Regions from separate parts of the Pseudocitrobacter sp. CD920760 genome, predicted to be linked through region 1. Evidence: predicted binding sites of a transcription regulator. Region 1 holds the regulator's gene; each other region holds the start of a gene.

What was found. Region 1 encodes CRP, which controls carbon source genes, mostly activating them, when cyclic AMP is high. Its sites were predicted from a motif close to ATGTGANNNNNNTCACAT; they were not measured.
Region 2: bhsA (multiple stress resistance protein BhsA) is a predicted target of CRP. The motif match lies at 5,156-5,173, and genes of this name have one in related genera.
Region 3: deoC (deoxyribose-phosphate aldolase) is a predicted target of CRP. The motif match lies at 4,246-4,263, and genes of this name have one in related genera.

What each region holds. Positions count from the first base shown of each region.
Region 1 is NZ_CM173490.1:4,764,568-4,772,032, reverse strand. It holds gene AC1MKH_RS22545 (DUF3829 domain-containing protein) at 1-322, opposite strand, end outside; gene argD (bifunctional acetylornithine/succinyldiaminopimelate transaminase) at 501-1,718, shown strand; gene AC1MKH_RS22535 (YccS/YhfK family putative transporter) at 1,711-3,786, opposite strand; gene crp (cAMP-activated global transcriptional regulator CRP) at 3,835-4,467, opposite strand; gene AC1MKH_RS22525 (OsmC family protein) at 4,770-5,174, shown strand; gene AC1MKH_RS22520 (phosphoribulokinase) at 5,306-6,175, opposite strand; gene AC1MKH_RS22515 (YheU family protein) at 6,202-6,420, opposite strand; gene AC1MKH_RS22510 (hydrolase) at 6,417-7,439, opposite strand.
Region 2 is NZ_CM173490.1:2,918,245-2,925,709, reverse strand. It holds gene ycfP (alpha/beta hydrolase YcfP) at 1-441, shown strand, start outside; gene AC1MKH_RS13695 (NAD(P)/FAD-dependent oxidoreductase) at 712-2,016, shown strand; gene AC1MKH_RS13690 (glycine zipper 2TM domain-containing protein) at 2,212-2,751, shown strand; gene AC1MKH_RS13685 (hypothetical protein) at 3,041-3,397, shown strand; gene AC1MKH_RS13680 (hypothetical protein) at 3,520-3,801, shown strand; gene AC1MKH_RS13675 (hypothetical protein) at 3,805-4,302, shown strand; gene AC1MKH_RS13670 (TetR/AcrR family transcriptional regulator) at 4,362-4,997, opposite strand; gene bhsA (multiple stress resistance protein BhsA) at 5,247-5,504, shown strand; gene ldtC (L,D-transpeptidase LdtC) at 5,606-6,571, opposite strand; gene AC1MKH_RS13655 (TonB-dependent siderophore receptor) at 6,711-7,465, opposite strand, start outside.
Region 3 is NZ_CM173490.1:694,285-701,749, reverse strand. It holds gene deoD (purine-nucleoside phosphorylase) at 1-495, opposite strand, end outside; gene deoB (phosphopentomutase) at 603-1,826, opposite strand; gene deoA (thymidine phosphorylase) at 1,879-3,201, opposite strand; gene deoC (deoxyribose-phosphate aldolase) at 3,345-4,124, opposite strand; gene AC1MKH_RS03205 (YjjI family glycine radical enzyme) at 4,371-5,921, shown strand; gene AC1MKH_RS03200 (YjjW family glycine radical enzyme activase) at 5,893-6,756, shown strand; gene AC1MKH_RS03195 (NupC/NupG family nucleoside CNT transporter) at 6,751-7,465, opposite strand, start outside.

The DNA.
Region 1 (7,465 bases):
TGAAGAGCCGTTGTGCTTTGACCGTTTTAACGTAGCTCTCTTTGGCCCAGACAAGTTGCTGACCGATAACCGTCGGCAGTTCAACATCTTCCTCACTGCTTTTGTCATACTGATAGGCGGGGGAATCGTTGTTGATAATGTCCAGCCACTGATTGGCTTTCATTGCGACGTTGTTATGCGTATCAACACTATCAGTTTGCGCAGGCGCAGGCGCAGGCGCAGGCGCAGGCTCAGACGTTGGCGGTGTTTCATCGTTGGCATTATCGCAGCCGCAAAGCAGCCCTATGCACAACGAGATAATGGCGATGCGTTTTAGAAACATACTATTCCCTTAGTGATTATTTCCATTGTTACGATTGCGTAGCATAACTTTCCGGCTAAAAACATAAAGCTAAAATTGTGTGTTTCCGCAATTGCATATTGCCATTGAGTGATTTTTTATGCATATTTTGTGATTATAATTTCATAATCATTGCTGCATAATCACAGAAGGGCATGACATGACAACCAAACAACCTGCAATTACCCGCGCGACATTCGATCAGGTGATCCTGCCAATTTATGCACCGGCGGAGTTTATCCCGGTAAAAGGTAAAGGCAGCCGCGTGTGGGATCAGCAGGGGAAAGAGTACGTCGATTTCGCCGGCGGGATTGCGGTGACGGCGCTGGGGCATTGCCATCCGGCGCTGGTTGAGGCGCTGAAATCGCAGGGCGAAACCCTGTGGCACACCAGCAACGTATTCACCAATGAACCGGCGCTGCGTCTGGGGCAGAAGCTGGTGGACGCCACCTTCGCCGAGCGCGTGGTGTTTATGAACTCCGGTACTGAAGCCAACGAAACCGCGTTCAAACTGGCGCGGTACTACGCCTCTACGCGTCATAGCCCGTACAAAAGTAAGATTATTGCCTTCCACAACGCCTTCCATGGTCGCTCGTTGTTTACGGTTTCCGTCGGCGGTCAGCCGAAATATTCCGATGGCTTTGGCCCAAAACCGGCGGATATCGTCCATGTGCCGTTTAACGATTTGCACGCGGTGGAAGCGGTGATTGACGACCATACCTGCGCGATTGTGGTCGAACCCGTTCAGGGCGAAGGCGGCGTGCTGGCCGCGACGCCGGAATTTTTACAGGGGCTGCGTGACCTGTGCGATAAACATCAGGCGCTGTTGGTGTTTGATGAAGTGCAGAGCGGGATGGGCCGTACCGGTTCGCTGTTCGCCTATATGCACTATGGCGTGACGCCGGATATCCTCACCAGCGCGAAAGCATTGGGCGGGGGTTTCCCGATTAGCGCCATGCTCACTACCGAAGATATCGCCAGCGCATTTCACGTCGGCTCCCACGGCTCGACCTACGGTGGTAACCCGCTGGCGTGCGCCGTGGCGGGTGCGGCATTCGATATTATCAACACGCCGGAAGTGCTGAATGGCGTTCATGCCAAACGCGAGCGTTTTGTGCAACATTTGCAGGATATCGACGCGAAGTATGATGTCTTCAGCGATATTCGCGGCATGGGCCTGCTGATTGGCGCCGAGCTGAAAGAACCGTACAAAGGCCGCGCACGTGAATTCCTTTACGCGGCCGCTGATGCCGGTGTCATGGTGCTGAACGCCGGGCCAGACGTGATGCGTTTCGCGCCATCGCTGGTGGTGGAAGAAAAAGACATCGACGACGGCATGACGCGCTTTGCACAGGCGGTGGCGAAAGTCGTCAGTTGATATGGCGGTTTAGCCAGATACCGTGCCGTGGCCGCTGACGCCATGCCACCGATGAAATGGTGTGCATGGTGTTGAGATGGCCCAGAATACGCTGGAGATGCTGTTCCATGGTGCTGAGTGGCCCGTGGGACAGCGTATCCGGCGACTCCATGATGTTCACATCCCCGCTGCTGCCCGATTCATCATACTCCAGACGTTGCTGGCAGCGTTGCAGGGCGACTTCACACGATTCCAGATAACGTTGCATCAGCTCCGGCGAGAGCGTGTCGTGCTCACGCGCCAGCGTGGTCATGGCGTTGATATGTTCGACGATGAACTGGCTGTGCGTCACCCACAGTTTCATATCTTCCAGATAGTGCGTATTAAAGCCCGGTTCCTGCATCGCCTGATTGAGCGAGTTAAACAAGGCGTTATGCGCCTGGTTGACGCGCATACGTTGATACGCCAGTTTTTCCGCGGAAGGGTCGTCACTCAAAATTAACTGGATCGCTTCCTGATCCGCTTCCAGCGCAGAGTGCGCATTTTTCCGCAGCAGGCCGCTTTGCCACTGCGGCCACAGCCACAGCATGCCGCCGAAGGCAATCAGGCAGCCAATAATGGTGTCGGCGAAACGCGCGACGATAAACTGCTCGCCGTTGAGCGTCAGCAATTGCAGGGTATATACCGCCGTAATGGTGAAACCCACCGTCGCCCAGCCGTAGCTTTTACGAATGATCAGATAGCTTATCAGGGTGATCACCAGCATCGCGGCCAGCGCAAACCCTTCCGGGAAGTGATAATGCAGTGTGGCGGCGGCAATCACCAGCCCCGCCAGGGTGCCCGCCGCACGGTGGAAGATACGCACGCGCGTCGCGCCGTAACCGTTTTGCGTCACCAACAGCACGGTCATTAAGATCCAGTAGGGTTTTGGCAGATGCAGCGCTGCGCCCATCAGGCTGGCGATGCTCAGCATCACGCTTAAACGTGCGGCATTACGCAGCGCGGGCGATTTCAGCGACAGATAGCTTTTCAGCGCCGGGAACAGCGGCAGACGGCGCTCTTTATCAGCCATCAGATTACGCGGATAAAGCGGACGCTGCGAACGCAACACTTTGGCGATGCGGCTGAAGTGCCAGGCGCAGAATTGCCCAACCGGGTTATCGGGATGCTGGCGGGCAATTTTCTCCAGCGCGCCAATTTGCTTATCCATGTTGAAGCGCGTCGGGAAGCGGTGATAGAGAATATCATCGGCCATGACCCGCAGGCGCGCGGCGACGGTTTGCGCGTTCCAGCGAATCACCGCTTCGGCGTGGCTGCGCTCGACCAGTTTTTGCACCTCTTCCGGCTGGTGCAGACTCACCGAAATGTGCTCCTGCAAATCCAGCCCCATCTGGAAGGCGCGCAGCAGGCGCTTGTAATCATTGTGCTGATTGGCCGCCAGCATGTGCATCTGCTGATAGCACTGGGAAATCAGATCGACCACTTTCTGCTGACGATTAAGCAACGGCGGCAGGGCGGTATTGGGGTCGGTATGTTGCGTCAGCAGGCTATATTTGGCTTCGCAGTACTCCGCCAGTTGGCGGTAAAGCAGGCTTAACGACTCGCGTAGCGGTTGTTCACGCCACAGCCAGAACCAAAACCAGTTGAACAACCCGTACCACAGCGTGCCGAGCGCGTAGATCAGTAACGGTTCCCAGATGGGCATATTGCCCGCCAGGCTCAGGGTAAAAATCGCGGCAATTAGCGAGGCCGGAAGCAATCGCCCGTGCAGGGCGCTGATTTCGGCGGTAACGCCCAGCACCATCGCCAGACCGGTGAGAATAAACGGCAGCGGGATATCATCGGCCAACAGCAGTTGCACAATCAGGCTGCAACCGGCGAACAGCGACCCACCGATAATCAGGCGTTTGAAGAAACGTTTATGGGGAGTATCCAGCCCGGCGATGTTGCAGCAGGCAGGCACTAAAGAGAACAGTAAGCCGTGTTGAAGCTGGCCAAGAATCAGGCCGACGGCGACCGGCAAACATAACACCAGCGTTTGCCGCAGTGCATAGTTGACTTCCGGATGGTAAATCAGCCTGCGCCACATACGAGACAAAAACGGCGTATTGCGCGAACAATACGCCGTCAGACGGGATTAACGCGTGCCGTAAACGACGATCGTTTTACCGTGTGCGGAGATCAGGTTCTGATCTTCCAGCATCTTCAGGATACGACCCACGGTTTCACGAGAGCAGCCGACGATCTGACCGATTTCCTGACGGGTGATTTTGATCTGCATACCGTCCGGGTGGGTCATAGCATCCGGCTGTTTTGCCAGATTCAGCAGCGTCTGCGCGATACGACCGGTAACGTCGAGGAACGCCAGGTTGCCCACTTTCTCAGAGGTGACCTGCAGACGGCGCGCCATCTGAGACGAGAGACGCATCAGGATATCCGGGTTAACCTGGATGAGCTGACGGAATTTCTTATAGGAGATTTCAGCCACTTCACAGGCGGTTTTCGCCCGAACCCAGGCGCTACGTTCCTGGCCTTCTTCAAACAGGCCCAGTTCACCGATGAAATCGCCCTGGTTGAGGTAGGAAAGGATCATCTCTTTGCCTTCCTCATCCTTGATGAGTACTGCCACGGAGCCTTTAACGATGTAGTACAGCGTTTCCGCTTTTTCACCCTGGTGAATCAGCGTGCTCTTCGATGGGTACTTATGAATGTGGCAATGAGACAAGAACCATTCGAGAGTCGGGTCTGTTTGCGGTTTGCCAAGCACCATGCGCGGTTATCCTCTGTTATAAGCTATCGCCAGCGGCATAAATCAGGCAGCCACTGGTTGAAATAATATCCTTCCCTCTACCTGGGAAGTTGGTCGTCAAAGATTGTCGCGACCAGTATGTGATGTCCTCTGCATACATGCAGTACGTTTATGTATCTCTGTAGCATCCCGACTGTTTTAGCATAGCTTTTGCCGTGTGTCTCCTGGTGTCTCGCTTCAGCATGACCCAGGTCTACTTCCGTTGCGAGATTTGTTATGTGCGCGTAATCTGACAATAAATTTGCAACTCTGGAGTGACAATTATGCAAGCGCGTGTGAAATGGGTTGAAGGGTTAACCTTCCTGGGTGAGTCGGCTTCCGGGCACCAGATTTTGATGGATGGCAACTCAGGTGATAAAGCGCCAAGCCCGATGGAAATCGTGCTGATGGCAGCGGGCGGCTGTAGCGCCATCGACGTGGTGTCTATTCTGCAAAAGGGCCGTTACGACGTGACCGATTGTGAAGTTAAACTGACGTCTGAACGCCGCGAAGAAGCGCCACGTCTATTCACGCACATTAATCTGCACTTCATTGTGACCGGCAAAGAGCTGAAAGATGCGGCGGTGTCCCGTGCGGTGGACTTGTCCGCTGAGAAATATTGTTCAGTGGCGCTGATGCTGGGCAAAGCGGTGAACATTACCCATTCTTATGAGGTGGTGGAGGGGTAAGTTGAGACACCCCTCACCCTAACCCTCTCCCGCAGGGAGAGGGGACTGACCGTGCGGTGTTCAGGTTCTGCGCTGATTTTCTCCCTCTCCCTGCGGGAGAGGGCCGGGGTGAGGGGCCCAGCCTGCACCCTTCACCCAATCTTCTTCCCTTCCATCAACCGCTGCACCAGCGGCGTCATGATCAATTCCATCGCCAGCCCCATCTTGCCGCCGGGCACTACCAGCGTATTCATATGCGAGATAAACGAGCCCTGCAACATCGCCAGCAGCCACGGGAAATCGATATTATCGAGATTGCGGAAGTGGATCACCACAAAGCTCTCATCCAGCGACGGAATGCCTTTGGCGGCGAAGGGATCGGAGGTATCGACCGTTGGCACACGCTGGAAGTTGAGATGCGTGCGCGAGAACTGCGGGGTGATGTAGTTGATGTAATCTTCCATCGAACGGACCACGGAATCCATCACCGCCTCGCGGGAGTGACCCCGCTCGCTGGTGTCGCGGATCATCTTCTGGATCCACTCCAGGTTTACGATTGGCACCACACCCACCAGTAAATCGACATGCTTTGCCACATCATGATGCGGCGTGACCACGCCGCCGTGCAGCCCTTCATAGAACAGCACGTCGGTCGGCTCAGGCAGCGGTTGCCACGGGGTAAAGGTTCCCGGCACCTGATTCCACGGCACCGCTTCATCATAGGTATGCAGATATTTTCGCGACTGTCCGGTGCCGCTGTGCCCGTACTCGCGGAACGTTTGTTCCAGCAGGCTGAAGTCGTTGGCATCCGGCCCGAAGTAGCTGATATGACGCCCCATATCGCGCGCCTTACGAATAGCTAAGTCCATTTCCGGACGCGTGTAGCGATGAAAGCTGTCGCCTTCCACCTCTGCGGCATGGAGTTTGAGTTGGGCGAAAATCTTGCGGAACGCGAGGCTGGTGGTGGTGGTTCCCGCCCCGCTGGAACCCGTGACGGCGATAACCGGATGTTTGGCAGACATAGCGAACAACTCCCGAGTCGGTAAGATTAACCGCGAAACTGGCTGCGGGGCATAATGTTGACGGTTTCATGAAGTTCCGACCACACCAGTACCGCTTCGCCGCGTTGTAGTTGCTGTTTTACGTCGGCGACCTTTTGCGCAAGTGAACGTTCATATTCACCATAATCGGTGCCTTCACGCAACACAAAGCTTTCAATCAGGTTATCGAGCGTTTCAGCGTCGATGTCTTGCCACGGAATGATCATTTTTCACCTCCAAGCCACGGCATCAGCCAGTCGGGAATACGTCGCTCCAGCCACATTTGCGGGCGGCGGAAGGTGCCGCCGATAAAGCCGACGTGACCGCCATGTTCCGTTAACTGGTATTCGACGCAGGCGGGGAGGGCGTCGGCGTCGGGGATAACGTGGTGATCCATAAACGGATCGTCTTTCGCATGAATAATCAGCGTCGGAATGGCTATCTGATTGAGCAACGGCATGGCGCTACATTGACGATAATAGTCGATAGCGTCGGCGAAACCGTGAATTTTGGCAGTAATCAGGTCATCAAATTCACGGATTTTGCGCACGCGCTTCAACTGGCGCAAATCGACCGGCAGCGTGCCGGGATACGCCGCCAGTTTGCGCGAGGCGTTGCCTTTTAACAGGTTCAGCAAATAGCGCTGATACACCCGCGAAAAGCCCTTTTCCATATGATAGCTACAGGCTTCCAGCACAAATGGCGCGGAGACAATCACCGCAGCATCCAGCGGAACCGTAGGGCCTTCTTTCGCCAGCAGGCAGGCGAGCATGTTGCCGCCGAGTGAATAACCGACCGCCGCCGTGGGCGCATCGCCCAGTTCCTGCTTCAGCCAGTTTAAAAACCAGGTGCCGTCTTCTGTTTCACCAGAGTGATAAATACGGTTAAGGCGATTTGGTTCGCCGCTGCAGCCGCGAAAGTGCATTACCACGCCGAGCCAGCCGCGTTCCTTCGCCGCCTGAATCAGACCGTGCGCATAGGGGCTGTGCAGGCTGCCTTCCAGACCGTGGAATACGACCAGACGCGGCTTGTGCTTCGCCTGCATTGGGTCTTCGCTCCAGGCGATATCCAGAAAGTCGCCGTCCGGTAAATCGAGGCGCTGCCAGTGCGGCGTAAAGTGTAGCCGACGGCGGATGAGCCTCGGCAGCATGGTTTGCAGGTGCGGGTTGCTGACGCCGGGCATCGGGCGAAATGATGAGGAGTCGTCCTGCGGGACAGCAAACTCTGCGGGAGTAATTTGGGCCATAACGTTGCGATGTTCTCTTTTAATCT
Region 2 (7,465 bases), 1.8 Mb from region 1:
AGTACGCTGCATCCAAAACATGACATGCAGCATCTGCTGAAAGAAGTGGATAAAATGTTGCAGCTCAACGTTGACGATCGCCCGCTGATTTGCGGCGTGGGGCTCGGCGGCTACTGGGCGGAACGCATCGGCTTTTTATGCGATGTGCGTCAGGTTATCTTTAACCCGAACCTGTTCCCCAACGAGAACATGGACGGGAAGATTGACCGCCCGGAAGAGTATGTCGATATTGCCACCAAGTGTGTGAACAACTTCCGCGAGAAAAACCGCGACCGCTGCCTGGCGATCCTTTCCCGGAAGGATGAAGCGCTCGACAGCCAGCGTTCGGCACAGGAACTGCATCACTTTTATGAAATTATTTGGGATGACGTTCAGGGGCATAAATTCAAAAGTATCTCGCCACATCTGCAACGTATCAAAGCCTTTAAAACCTTAGGCTGAGCCGTTTTTTCACGCCCCGTTCTGGGGCGTGAAATGTTAAATCCCCCTCGTTTTTTTACTCCCCTTATCCGCAAAAATCCCATGAAACGCTAAAGTTGCTTAACTTCTGCGCGGTAAAACTTGATACACATCAAATTTGGTATGACCAATGCACCGTTCATGTTATTCTTCTTGCTGCTGAATGGTTTCGGGATAGTAACTTGTTGTTAGATAAGAGCTATTTTAATAACTTTTAATTAACAATTGGTTAATAATTTTTAAGGGGGTCACGTGACTACACCAATCAAAAGAATCGTTATTGTGGGTGGTGGCGCTGGCGGCCTGGAACTGGCTACTCAACTGGGTAGAAAGCTTGGCCGGAGCAAAAAAGCGAAAATTACGCTGGTGGACCGCAACCACAGCCATCTGTGGAAGCCGCTGCTGCACGAAGTGGCAACCGGTTCGCTGGATGAAGGCGTGGATGCGCTGAGCTACCTGGCGCACGCGCGTAACCATCACTTCCAGTTCCAGTTGGGTTCAGTGATGGATATCAACCGCGAAGCGAAAACGATTACCATCGCCGAATTGCGTGATGAGAAGGGCGACCTGCTGGTGCCGGAACGTAAGCTGGCTTATGACACACTGGTGATGGCGCTGGGCAGCACCTCCAACGACTTCAACACGCCGGGCGTGAAAGAGCACTGCATCTTCCTCGATAACCCGCATCAGGCGCGTCGTTTCCACCAGGAGATGCTGAATCTGTTCCTGAAATATTCAGCGAACCTGGGCGCGAACGGTAAAGTCAACATCGCCATCGTTGGCGGCGGGGCAACGGGCGTCGAGCTTTCTGCTGAACTGCACAACGCGGTGAAACAGCTGCACAGCTACGGCTACAAAGGCCTGACCAACGACGCGTTGAACGTTACGCTGGTGGAAGCGGGCGAACGTATTCTGCCTGCGCTGCCGCCGCGTATTTCCGGCGCCGCTCACAACGAGCTGACCAAAATGGGCGTACGCGTCCTGACGCAGACCATGGTCACCAGCGCTGATGAAGGTGGCCTGCATACCAAAGACGGCGAATATATTCAGGCCGACCTGATGGTGTGGGCAGCAGGCATCAAAGCGCCAGACTTTATGAAAGAGATTGGCGGCCTGGAAACCAACCGTATCAACCAGCTGGTGGTTGAGCCGACGTTGCAGACCACGCGAGATGCAGACATTTTTGCAATTGGTGACTGTGCGTCCTGCGCGCGTCCGGAAGGTGGTTTTGTGCCGCCGCGCGCTCAGGCTGCGCACCAGATGGCAACCTGCGCCCTGAATAACATTCTGGCGCAGATGAAGGGCAAAGAGCTGAAACCGTATTCTTATAAAGATCACGGCTCGCTGGTTTCACTTTCGAACTACTCGACGGTCGGCAGCCTGATGGGCAACCTGATGCGCGGTTCGATGATGGTTGAAGGTCGCATTGCGCGTATGGTGTATATCTCGCTATACCGTATGCACCAGATTGCGCTGCACGGCTACATCAAAACCGGCCTGATGATGCTGGTCGGCAGTATCAACCGCGTTATCCGCCCGCGCCTGAAACTGCACTAATATAATATTCCGGCCCGACGCTCAGTCGGGCCGTTTTCAGCAGATTGTTCGATGACTAACGGTAATTCCCGCTAAGACTCCTCTGAATCACGCTGGTTTGTGGTTTTATCTCGCACTTTTCATCCGCTTTCTCATTTGCTAACCCCCTCGTCAAGTTGCAGAATTGTTACTATCAGCAACAAAGGAGGATCTCCCGTGAATAAATCGATGTTGGCGGGTATAGGGATTGGCGTCGCAGCCGCGCTTGGCGTGGCGGCAGTCGCCAGCCTGAACGTGTTCGACCGTGGCCCGCAGTACGCGCAGGTGATTTCGGCTAAGCCTATTAAGGAAACCGTGAAAACCCCGCGCGAAGAGTGCCGCAATGTGGCCGTGACCCATCGCCGTCCGGTACAGGATGAAAACCGTATCACCGGTTCCGTGCTCGGCGCTGTCGCTGGCGGCGTGATTGGTCACCAGTTTGGCGGTGGGCGCGGGAAAGACGTTGCCACGGTGGTCGGGGCATTAGGCGGCGGCTACGCCGGAAATCAGATCCAGGGCTCGATGCAGGATAATGATACCTACACCAGCACTCAGAAACGCTGCAAAACCGTGTATGACAAATCCGAGAAAATGCTTGGGTATGACGTGACGTATAAAATTGGCGACCAGCAGGGGAAAATCCGTATGGATAAAGATCCGGGAACGCAAATTCCGCTGGATAATAATGGCCAATTGGTCCTGACTAACAAAACGTAAAAATAGCGTTAATGTTGTTTTAGCCCCTCATTCGCTCAGGCTGAGGGGCTTTTTTTTGTGCACAGGATGGGTAAGGGCATCTTTATGGATTCCGAAATATGCGTGGGACGTGGAAGAATCACACCGGAGATGATGGCCTTTTTGTAGAATACAGACACGCAGAATGCCGCGTGGTGGCGTCAGGGGGGGCGGTAGCAGAAGCCCCCTGTGTTAAGTAACTGGCGTGCAGACACGACTGTTCAGTAAGGTTATTTCGTATCCAGCAACTGAGGCTAGCGAAGGTAATATAATGGATCAAAATAATACCCACAGAATATGTAGAATGTTTTGGGGTTTAATTGGGTGTCTCTTGTTTATGCAAGTCAGTGTGTGGCTACAAGATGCAGAACTTCAAGTGTGGTCAGAAGTGAGTGGCTGGGTTGCGGCTTATATTTTTTTATATTTCTTCGCGTTCTCAATTATTGATTCCGGCGTCGATAATGTGGCATCCTTCCATCAAAGCTATAATCAACAGAATGTAAGCAAGTCATTTCTTGGCGGTTTTATTAACAACAAAGGGGTTGTTTCTAAAGGATACAAATTGATGTTTAATGTGGGGTTTTTATTTATTTTATTTTTCAGGATTAAAGATGAATTCTTTAAATAATAAATAAACAGCCCTCAGAAGAGAATGCGTTAATGAATTCATCATGCTGAATGTGATACCATGGCAAGATCATCAGAAGTATGTTTTTTTGCACAATTAAAACAGAATTGATAGGGGGGGTAATGAGTGGTCTTGAGCAATATTATTCTGGTGATAATGACTGGGCAGCATTGTCAAAATTATATGAAAAGTATCAGGGCTTAGAGGATGTGGTAAAATTATCAAATGAGTTCAATGGCGATTTGGCATTATCCAGTGTTATTTATGGCAAGGTTGGGAAATATTATTATCTTAAATGGATAGAGAGGAAGATACCAGCACTTAATGATTTATCACCATTGGACTGTAATGATGACTTAATTTTAAACATCAGACTTAAAGAAATGCTGATGAGGATGCCATAACAAATGAATACATTATTTTTCATCTTAACACTCTCTGCGTTCTCCCCTAATGCGGCGTTATGTCCCTCGCAAATCTTTGATAAAGCCGACATCGCGATGGACACGCTAACATCCTGGCGAGCCGTAGACGATTTCTATACACGTTATCGCAATTGTGATGATGGTTACATCCTCGAAGGAACGTCAGACCGAATTGCGAGACTGCTGGTTGATGAATGGTACAGACTTGAGGAGTTATCGCCTCTAATTAAAGCCAGACCACCTTTAGCGGATTATATCCTTAGTCATATTAGCACTTATACGGATAAGGAAGACCTTGAAAAACTTCAATTTCTCTCTTCCAGTCAGTGTAAAATAGCTAATCAAAAATTTTGTGAACGACTTAATTTTGCGACTGTTTTGGCGTTAAAGGAGCAATTTAATGAAGAAAAAGAACCACCAGATAAAGACAAACGGATTGGACCTGATAATTATCAGCCAATGTCACTTGATGCTGTGTAACGGGGAGTTCTTCACATACCATCGCTCCCCGTCTCAACCGTTATCCTATTGCCAGAAAATCACTCACCCAACATATGCGGCCACAGACCCAGCGTCGTGCGGGTAATCTGCATCAACGTGTCAAAGCTCGCGCCTTCGCGCGCGCTAATCGACATACCCTGCAATACACAGCTTAAGAACAGCGCCAGCTCATTTACATCTTTCCCGGCCGGAATTTCACCTTTCTCCTGACGATGCTGTAAAAACTCGCGCAGGGTTTGTTCCTGAACGGCGTGGCGGGATTTAATGGTTTTGGCTATCTCTTTTGACGACGCCGCCAGCGCGGCGGACGTGTTAATCATAAAGCAGCCCGCCGGAGTGTCTTTACTGGTGTAGCAGGTCGCGACAGCGGTGAAGTAATCTTTCAGCGCCTCATCCACACACTTGTCATCACAACAGAGCTTCGCTTCATGTTTTGCGGCGAAGTGAGCGATGTAGTGATCGAGAACGGCGCGGAAGAGCCCCTCTTTATTCACGAATTCTGCATACAGGGTAGGTGCTTTTGCGCCCGTGGCCTCTACGAGATCGGAGAGTGACGTGGCTTCGTAGCCATGCTGCCAGAAAAGCGTCATTGCTTTATCCAGCGCTGCTTCCCGGTCAAATACTTTTGGTCGACCACGGCCCTTTTTAGCGCAACTTTGCGTCTCAGTTGTCATAGTGCCGTTGTACCTCTTTCGGTTTTAGTGAACGCTCATTATAAAAATAATCGCTTCAGGCTGCCAGCGGTGAATTCCCAAAAATAAATAATTCATATGGGTATGAAAAATAGGCTGATTTTAATTATTTAAATGATCGTTATAAAAATCATGTTGACGAGTGATCCAGATCTCATTATCATTACCTTATCGATCGTTAAGTTAATAAAGTTTGCTCTACATCATAGTTCATCTGCATAGGTCATAATCATGAAAAACGTAAAAACTCTGGCTCTCGCCGCTGTTCTGAGTTCTCTGTCATTCGCAAGTTTCGCTGCGGTTGAAGTTCAATCTACCCCGGCGGATCAGCATAAAGTCGGTACCATCGCGGCATCAGCAGGCCCGAACCTGGCTTCCCTGGAAGATCAGCTGTCTCAGAAAGCAGACGAAATGGGCGCTAAATCGTTCCGTATCACTTCCGTAAGTGGTCCGAACAACCTGCACGGTACGGCTGTTATTTATAAATAAGCATTAACTCCCTCATTAATGCCGTTTTAAATAAGCCACTGCCATAAAAAAAGCCCTGAGTGATCGCATCACTCAGGGCTTTTGCCTGTCTGGAATCAGCGTTACATCGACTGCTCTTGCGCAACGTGATGGCGGGTGACGTCAACCGGCATGCCGGAGCGCAGCTCCATCGCATAGTTCATCACATCCGTATTCGTCTGTGCCTTCTCTTTAAACGCACTCATCGTCTCATTCAGCACAATAGGCTGCGTTTTCGGGTCATCATCGATATGTTTCGACAGTGGCTGGTGAACTTCAACCAGATGTACGCCCCCCGGTTCAACCGAGGCTTTAATCGGCGTGTTGATGATATTCACTTTGGTGCCCGGCGTCACTTTCTCAAACAAGCTGCGGATATCACCGTCACGCAGGCGAATACAGCCGGAGCTAACGCGCATGCCGATACCGAAGTCGGCGTTCGTTCCGTGCAGCAGATAAACGCCGCCCTGAGCTGCTAAGCGAATGGCGTGATGGCCCATCGGGTTATCCGGACCGGCGGGCATCACCGCAGGCAAAATAATGCCCTGTGCTTTATAGCGCGCGCGAATGTTTGCCGTGGGTGTCCAGGTCGGGTTGGCACGTTTGTCCGATACAGTGGTCACCATGGTTGGCGTTACCGTATCCCCGCCTAACTGGCCAATGCCGATAGGATAGACGGTTACCTTGTTGCTTCCTGGTGCGTAGTAATAGAGGCGCAATTCCGCCAGATTGATGACGATACCTTCACGCGGCACGTCCGGTAAAAGCGTTTGCAGTGGAATGGTCAGCACGCTGCCTGCACGCGGAACGTACGGGTCTACGCCAGGGTTTGCCTGCAATAACGCCAGGAAACCGACGTTATACTTTTTAGCGATTGCCTCCAGCGAGCCGCCGTCATTTTCAACCACGTGATAGCGGTTTTCGCCGACGAGACGGCTACCGTTGGTTGGCAGCGGCCAGGTATTGGCGGAAACGGGCAGGCTCCACGCAACGGTTGCGGCAAGCGCGATGCCCATTGCCCAGCGCGTAAAACGTCTTTGTTTACTCATCATGTTCATCCAGTTAACAAGTCGCTAAAACATAAACGGATATTATGATTGCTGGAAGTGTCGGGAAGTGAAGGGCGATTGCAAGTATGTGTAAATATTTCGTATGAGGCAGCCCTTGCCGCAAGGGCTGCCAGACGGTTCAGAACGCCATTTTGACCGTGAACTGCACTTCTCGCGGATCGCCAATCTGGTTGCCCAGATTGTTCGTGGCGATGGAAGAGGTGTAGTACGTTTTATCAAACAGATTTTTAACATTAACCTGCAAGGTGACCGGATATTTCAGCTTCATTTTGTACGCCGCGAAAACATCGGCTACCGCATAGCCCGGCAGGTAATAATCCGCGCCGTTGGTGCCGCTGCGGCGGCTCACCGCATGGCCGCCACCGCCGACGGTCAGCGTATTGCTGTCGATAACGTTGTTGAAGTCATAGGTCAGGAACAGCGAACCGGTGTGGCGCGGCACGTTTGGCAGTGGTTTACCTGCATAGTCCGGGTCTTCCAGCACTTTCGCATCCGTGTAGCCATAGCTGGCAATCACGTTGAGGTTTTCCGTTAGTGAACCTGCAACATCCACTTCGACACCGCGCGAGCGCACCTTGCCTGCGGTTTTAGCAACAGTTTCGTCACCCACGTCTTCGGTATAGAGCACGTTTTTCTTATGAATATCAAACAGCGCGATGTTGGCGGTCACGCCATCGAACAGATCGAATTTCGCACCCAGTTCATAGGCAGTTGACTCTTCCGGCGGCAGGTTACCGATATAGCTGGCGATGGATGACTGCGGCATAAAGGCCTGCGACACGTTGCCGAACAGTGATACCGAGGGCGATAGCTTATACACCAGGCCAAATTTCGGCGTCAGTTTTTCATCGTGGCTGTCGGTATTAACGTTAA
Region 3 (7,465 bases), 1.2 Mb from region 1:
CGGGTCCGGCGTGTAGAACAGGTCTGCGGAGAAGATGTTACCCACGCGCGCATCAACGCCCAGTGCTTTCGCTGCGTCTACCGCGTTACGCACCATACCGAAGTCAGCAATCGCTGCAAAGTCGTGATCTTTAAAGCGCAGACGGTTTACTTTAGAGTCGGTGCACGCGCCCATACCGATAACTACGTCACGCAGTTTTACGTCCGGGCGCACCGCGCCGCAGGAACCCACGCGAATGATTTTCTTCACACCGAAATCGGTGATCAGCTCTTTGGTGTAGATGGAGCAGGACGGGATACCCATGCCGTGGCCCATTACGGAGATTTTGCGGCCCTTGTAGGTACCGGTGAAGCCCAGCATGCCGCGAACGTTGTTCACTTCACGCACGTCTTCGAGGAAAGTTTCAGCAATGTGCTTCGCACGCAGCGGGTCGCCTGGCATCAAAACTACGTCAGCGAAATCGCCCATTTCTGCGTTAATGTGTGGGGTAGCCATCGTTTTATCCTTTTATTAATTGTTAATGCCCGATGGCGGCTACGCCTTATCGGGCCTACAAAAACAGAATCGTAGGCCCGGTAAGCGCAGCGCCACCGGGCAAGCAATCACAGCATGTTTTTACCGTATTCCATCGGTGACGTACCGAAGTACGTCGCCAGCGTCTGGCCGATATCCGCAAACGTTTCGCGGTGGCCGAGCGAACCCGGTTTCACTTTCGGGCCATAAACCAGTACCGGGATGTGTTCACGGGTATGGTCGGTGCCCTGCCAGCTTGGGTCGCAGCCGTGGTCAGCGGTCAGGATCAGAATGTCATCTTCCCCTACCAGCTCCATCAGCTCCGGCAGACGGCGGTCGAACAGCTCAAGACCCGCAGCATACCCCGCGATATCGCGACGGTGACCCCAGGAAGAGTCGAAATCAACGAAGTTAGTGAAGACAATGGTCTTATCGCCCGCTTCTTTCATCTCTTTGATGGTCGCGTCAAACAGCGCATCCAGCCCGGTGGCTTTCACTTTTTTGGTGATACCGCAGTTAGCGTAGATATCCGCGATTTTACCCACGGACACCACGTGGCCGTCTTTCTCATCAACCAGTTTCTGCAACACGGTCGGCGCTGGCGGTTCTACAGCCAGGTCGTGACGGTTGCCGGTACGCTGGAAGTTACCGGCTTTGTCGCCGATAAACGGACGCGCAATCACGCGGCCAATGTTGTAACCGCCTTCGGTCAGCTCTTCACGGGCGATTTCACACAGCTCGTAAAGTTTATCCAGGCCATACGTCTCTTCGTGGCAGGCAATCTGGAACACGGAGTCGGCGGAGGTGTAGAAAATCGGCTTACCGGTTTTCATGTGCTCTTCGCCCAGCTCGTCCAGAATCACGGTACCGGAAGAGTGGCAGTTACCCAGGTAACCCGGCAGGTTCGCGCGTTTTACCAGTTTATCCAGCAACTCCTGCGGGAAACTGTTTTGGTGGTCGCTAAAGTAGCCCCACTCGAACAGAACCGGCACGCCAGCGATTTCCCAGTGACCCGACGGGGTGTCTTTACCGGAAGAGAGTTCATGCGCCCACGCGTACGCGCCAACGACTTCTGCATTGCCGTCCATACCCGCGGCGATTTTACCGGTAGAACCCTCATGCGCTTTCACCAGGCCCAGGCGGGTCAGGTTAGGCAGGTTCAGCGGGCCTTTACGGCCATTGTCAGCCTCACCTTTGGCGCAGGCTTCTGCGATATGGCCCATTGTATCCGCACCGACATCGCCAAAGCGGTCGGCATCTTCAGTTGCGCCGATACCAAAGGAGTCCAGCACCATAATAAATGCACGTTTCATCTTGTTCTCCATACATCTTGCGCTGCAAAAAAGCGATCAGATCAGTATATCGCTATTCAGTGATTCGACGATAGACTGTCGGTGTAATTTCTGGCGCTTTGTCGTCAAGGCGAATGGCCGCTTTGACGGCTTTCGCCGCTTCCTGCCAGCTGTTTTCATCTTTCGCGTGAATGACCGCCAGCGGACGCTGTCCGTCAACGCTGTCACCCAGACGAATCATGTCGGTCAGGCCGACGCTGTAATCGAGTGTATCGGAAGCCTGGCGGCGTCCGCCGCCCATCGCCACCACCGCCATACCGAGCGCGCGGGTATCCATCGCGCCGACAAAGCCTTCGGTGTCAGCATATACCGCTTTGCTGAGCATCGCGGTCGGCAGGTATTTCGCGTAGTTTTCCACGAAATCAGTCGGGCCTTTCTGCGCTGCCACCATCCGGCCAAATACGTCTGCCGCTTTGCCGTTATCCAGCACCGCCTGCAATTTGGCGCGTGCTTCTGCGTCGTCTTTGGCAAGCTTGCCGGAAATCAGCATTTCCACGCACAATGCCATGGTGACGTCAAACAGACGCGGGTTGCGATATTCGCCGGTCAGGAACTGCACCGCTTCGCGTACTTCGACGGCGTTACCCGCACTGGAAGCCAGCACCTGGTTCATGTCGGTCAGCAGCGCGGTTGTGCGCACGCCTGCGCCGTTGGCCACGCCAACAATCGCTTCGGCCAGCGCCTGAGAAAGTTCGTAGGTCGGCATAAATGCGCCGCTGCCCACTTTCACATCCATCACCAGCGCATCGATACCTTCAGCCAGTTTTTTGGCGAGGATGGACGCGGTGATAAGCGGAATGGAGTCCACCGTCGCGGTAATGTCGCGCGTGGCATAAAAACGTTTATCCGCCGGTGCGAGCGAGCTGGTCTGCCCAATGATCGCCACACCCACGTCTTTAATAATTTCACGGAAACGGTCATCGCTTGGGAAAATATCAAACCCAGGGATCGCTTCCAGTTTGTCCAGCGTACCGCCGGTATGCCCCAGGCCACGCCCGGAGATCATCGGAATGTAGCCACCACATGCGGCAACCATCGGCCCCAGCATCAGTGAAGTGACATCGCCTACACCGCCGGTGGAATGTTTATCAACAATCGGGCCATTAAGGTTAAGGCTTTTCCAGTCCAGAACGGTTCCTGAATCACGCATGGCCATGGTCAGCGAGACGCGCTCTTCAATAGCCATATCGTGGAAGAAAATGGTCATCGCCAGAGCAGCAATTTGCCCTTCTGAAATGGTGTTATCGCGAATGCCATTGATAAAGAAACGAATCTCTTCGTCGCTTAATGCGTGACCATCGCGTTTTTTACGAATGATTTCTTGTGCGAGAAACAAGGTAACCTCCCTGAGGAAAAGAGTATGAAGGCGGTTTTTGCCCGTCAGCATTGCCGGATGGCGGCTGTCGCCATATCCGGCCTACGAGACGTAACTACCCGTAGGCCTGATAAGCGCAGCGCATCAGGCGCAAAGCATCTTACTTAGTAGCTGCTTGCGCTTTTACCGTCGCCGTGACCGAGTGCTTTCAGCAGGCTCGCCAGCAGGCTGGATGCGCCGAAACGGTAGTGGCGGGAATCCGCCCAATCTGCGCCGAACAGTTCGTCGGCAATCGCCAGGAACTGCTGTGCGTCTTCCGCACTGCGTACGCCGCCCGCCGGTTTGAAACCAACGGTTTTAGATACGCCCATATCACGGATCACTTCCATCATGATGCGCGCGCTTTCCGGGGTGGCGTTAACCGGCACTTTACCGGTAGACGTTTTGATGAAGTCCGCGCCCGCTTTAATCGCGATTTCAGACGCTTTACGAATCAGCGCTTCTTCTTTCAGTTCGCCGGTTTCGATGATCACTTTCAGCAGTACGTTTGCCGCAGCACAGGCGTCTTTACAGGCTTTCACCAGGTCGAAGCCAACCTGCTCGTTGCCAGCAATCAGTGCGCGGTACGGGAAGACCACGTCAACTTCGTCAGCACCGTAGGCGATTGCCGCGCGGGTTTCAGCCAGCGCAATATCGATATCGTCGTTACCGTGCGGGAAGTTAGTGACGGTGGCGATGCGGATATCCGGCGTGCCCTGCTCGTTCAGGGTTTTACGCGCAATCGGGATAAAACGCGGGTAGATGCAGACCGCTGCCGTGTTGCCGACCGGGGTTTTCGCCTGATGACACAGCGCAATCACTTTCGCATCAGTGTCGTCTTCATTCAGGGTGGTCAGGTCCATCAGTTTTAATGCACGCAGGCTGCTTGCCGTTAAATCAGTCATTTTGTTCTCCGACTTTAAAATTTCACCTTGCGGGTATGTGACTATTGTAACACCGACCCGCACTCACACTTCGACACTCATCACAGTTAATGAAACACACCTAAAAGTTTGCATAACCATAATGAGACATTAATCAAACTTCTCATTCTTTCAGCGCAAGAAAACACGTGGATCGCCGTATGGGATCAAAAGATCGCTACGCGCTTTTTCCTACACTTCGCCCATCTCTCGCCTGAGGAACACACCATGCCAACATCAACCTCTTCATCGGTGCTGCAACAGTGCCAGAAAATTGTGACAAGCCCTGTTTTAAGCCCGGAACAGAAACGCCATTTTCTGGCGCTGGAGGCGGAAAACGCACTGCCTTATCCGGCGCTGACGCCCGCTGCGCAAGCCGCGCTGGCGGAGGGCGTTATCTGCGATATGTTCGAAGGTCATGCCCCTTATAAACCGCGTTACGTGCTGCCGGACTACGCGCGTTTTCTGGCACACGGTTCAGAATGGCTGGAGCTGGAAGGCGCTCAGGATTTAGACGATGCGCTCTCTTTGCTCACCATTCTTTATCACCACGTTCCTTCCGTCACCGCCATGCCGGTGTTCCTCGGTCATCTTGATGCGCTTCTGATGCCGTATGTTAGAATTCTAACACAAGAAGAAATCAATAGCCGAATAAAACGTTTCTGGCGCTATCTCGATCGCACGCTCCCGGATGCCTTCACACATGTGAATATTGGCCCCGCCGACACACCAATAACGCGCGCCATTCTCCGTGCAGATGCTGAACTGAAGCAGGTCGCGCCGAATCTCACCTTTATCTACGATCCGAAAATCACCCCAGACGATCTGCTGCTGGAAGTCAGCAAAAATATCTGCGAGTGCAGCAAACCCCACATCGCCAACGGACCGATAAATGATAATATTTTCACAAAAGGTCACTATGGCATCGTGAGCTGTTACAACAGCCTGCCAATGGCGGGCGGCGGCAGTACGCTGGTACGCCTCAATTTGCAGGAGGTGGCAAAGCGCAGCGCCTCAACTGAAGCGTTCTTTAGCCAGACGCTGCCGCACTACTGCCAGCAGCAAATCGACATCATCGACGCCCGCTGCGCCTTCCTCTATGAGCAGTCGCACTTCTTTGATCATAGCTTCCTGGTGGCAGAAGGTCTGATCGACCCCGATCGTTTTGTGCCCATGTTTGGCATCTACGCGCTGGCAGAAGCGGTCAATATTCTCTGCGAGAAAGACGGTCTTAGCGCCCGCTATGGCAAAGATCCTCAGGCCAACGCGCTGGGCTATCGCATCAGTGAACAACTCGCGGAATTTGTCGCGAACACCCCCGTACGCTATGGCTGGCAGCAGCGTGCGATGCTGCATGCGCAATCGGGGATCAGCTCCGATATCGGCACCACGCCGGGTGCGCGTCTGCCTTACGGCGATGAGCCCGATCCGGTGAGTCATCTGCTGGCGGTTGCGCCGCATCACGCGCATTATCCGGCAGGGATCAGCGATATCCTGACGCTCGATGAAACGGTGAAACGTAATCCGCAGGCGGTGATGCAGCTTTGCCTGGGCGCGTTTAAGGTTGGGATGCGTGAGTTTAGCGCTAACGTCAGCGGTAACGATCTGGTTCGCGTCACGGGCTACATGGTGCGTTTGTCAGATCTGGAAAAGTACCGCGCCGATGGCTCGCGGACGAATACCACCTGGCTGGGTGAAGAAGCCGCGCGCAATACGCGCATTCTGGAACGCCAACCGCGAGTGGTCAGCCATGAACAGCAGATGCGCTTTAGTCAGTAAAATCATCCCCTTCTCGTGCGTGGATGGGCCAGGTAGCCGCCTGGCCCTGTTCCTGCAAGGGTGTAATCTGCGCTGTAAAAACTGCCATAACCCATGGACGATGGGCCGTTGTAACGATTGTGGCGAATGCGTGCTGCACTGCCCGCACGAGGCGCTTTCTGTTCAGAGTGGACGCGTTTACTGGCAGGAGGATGCCTGTCAGCAATGCGACACCTGCCTGCAAATGTGCCCTCAGCAGGCAACGCCGATGGCCCAACTCTGGAGCATAGATCAGATTCTCCAGCAGATTACCCGCGCCGCGCCGTTTATTGAGGGCATCACCGTCAGCGGCGGCGAGGCCACCACGCAGTTACCGTTCGTCTGCGCGCTGTTTGAACAGATTCGCCAGTCGCCGGCCTTGCGCCATCTCACCTGCCTGCTAGACAGCAACGGCGAGCTGTCTACCGCTGGCTGGGAAAAATTGCGTCCGCTGTGCGACGGCGTGATGGTTGATTTAAAAGCCTGGGGTGAAACCACGCATCAGTCGCTGACCGGGCGAAGCAATCAACGCATCAAAGTGAGCATTCGCTGGCTGGCAGAGCGTGGCCTACTGGCGGAATTGCGTTTGCTGGTTATTCCGCAACAAACTGATTATCTGAAAGAAATAGAGGCGCTAAGCGCATTTATTCGCGATCTGGGTAAGGTGCCGGTGCGGCTGAATGCGTTTCATGCGTATGGGGTATACGGCGAGGCAAAAACGTGGCGCAGCGCCGGGCCAGACGATATTGAAGCGCTGGCGCAGGCGCTGCGGGCCAGAGGGATAACGCAGATTATCCCTCCGGCGCTGTATTTATAGTGCGAGGAATACCCCGGCGATGGTGGCGCTCATCAGGTTCGAGAGCGTCCCCGCCGCTACCGCGCGCAGGCCAAGCTGGGCGATATCCTGGCGACGGCTCGGTGCCATGCCGCCTAATCCGCCAATCAGAATCGCAATTGACGACAGGTTAGCAAAGCCGCAAAGGGCAAACGAAATAATCGCCTTCGAATGCGCAGAAATGACCTGTAACCCGGCAGCGGCCACTTCAGCATCCGGCTTCAGGTATGCGCCGAAGTTCATGTAAGCCACGAATTCGTTAATGATCAGTTTCTGGCCGATAAACGACCCCGCCACCATGGCTTCGCTCCACGGCACACCAATCACCCACGCCAGCGGTGAGAAGACCCAGCCGAGGATCATTTGCAGCGATAAATCCGGATGGTTAAACCAGCCGCCAATCCCGGAGAGCATGCCGTTCAGCAAGGCAATCAGGGCAATAAACGCCAGCAGCATTGCGCCCACATTTAACGCCAGTTGCATACCCGACGCAGCACCAGACGCCGCAGCATCCAGCACGTTCGCCGGGGCATCCGGGTTATCCGTTTCGGCTTCCAGGTTCGGTGAGTCGTGCGGTTTTTCCGTCTCCGGCACAATGATTTTCGCGAACAGCAGGCCACCCGGAGCCGCCATGAAAGACGCGGCAATCAGGTACTCCAGCGGCACGCCCATCTGCGCGTAGCCAGCCAGC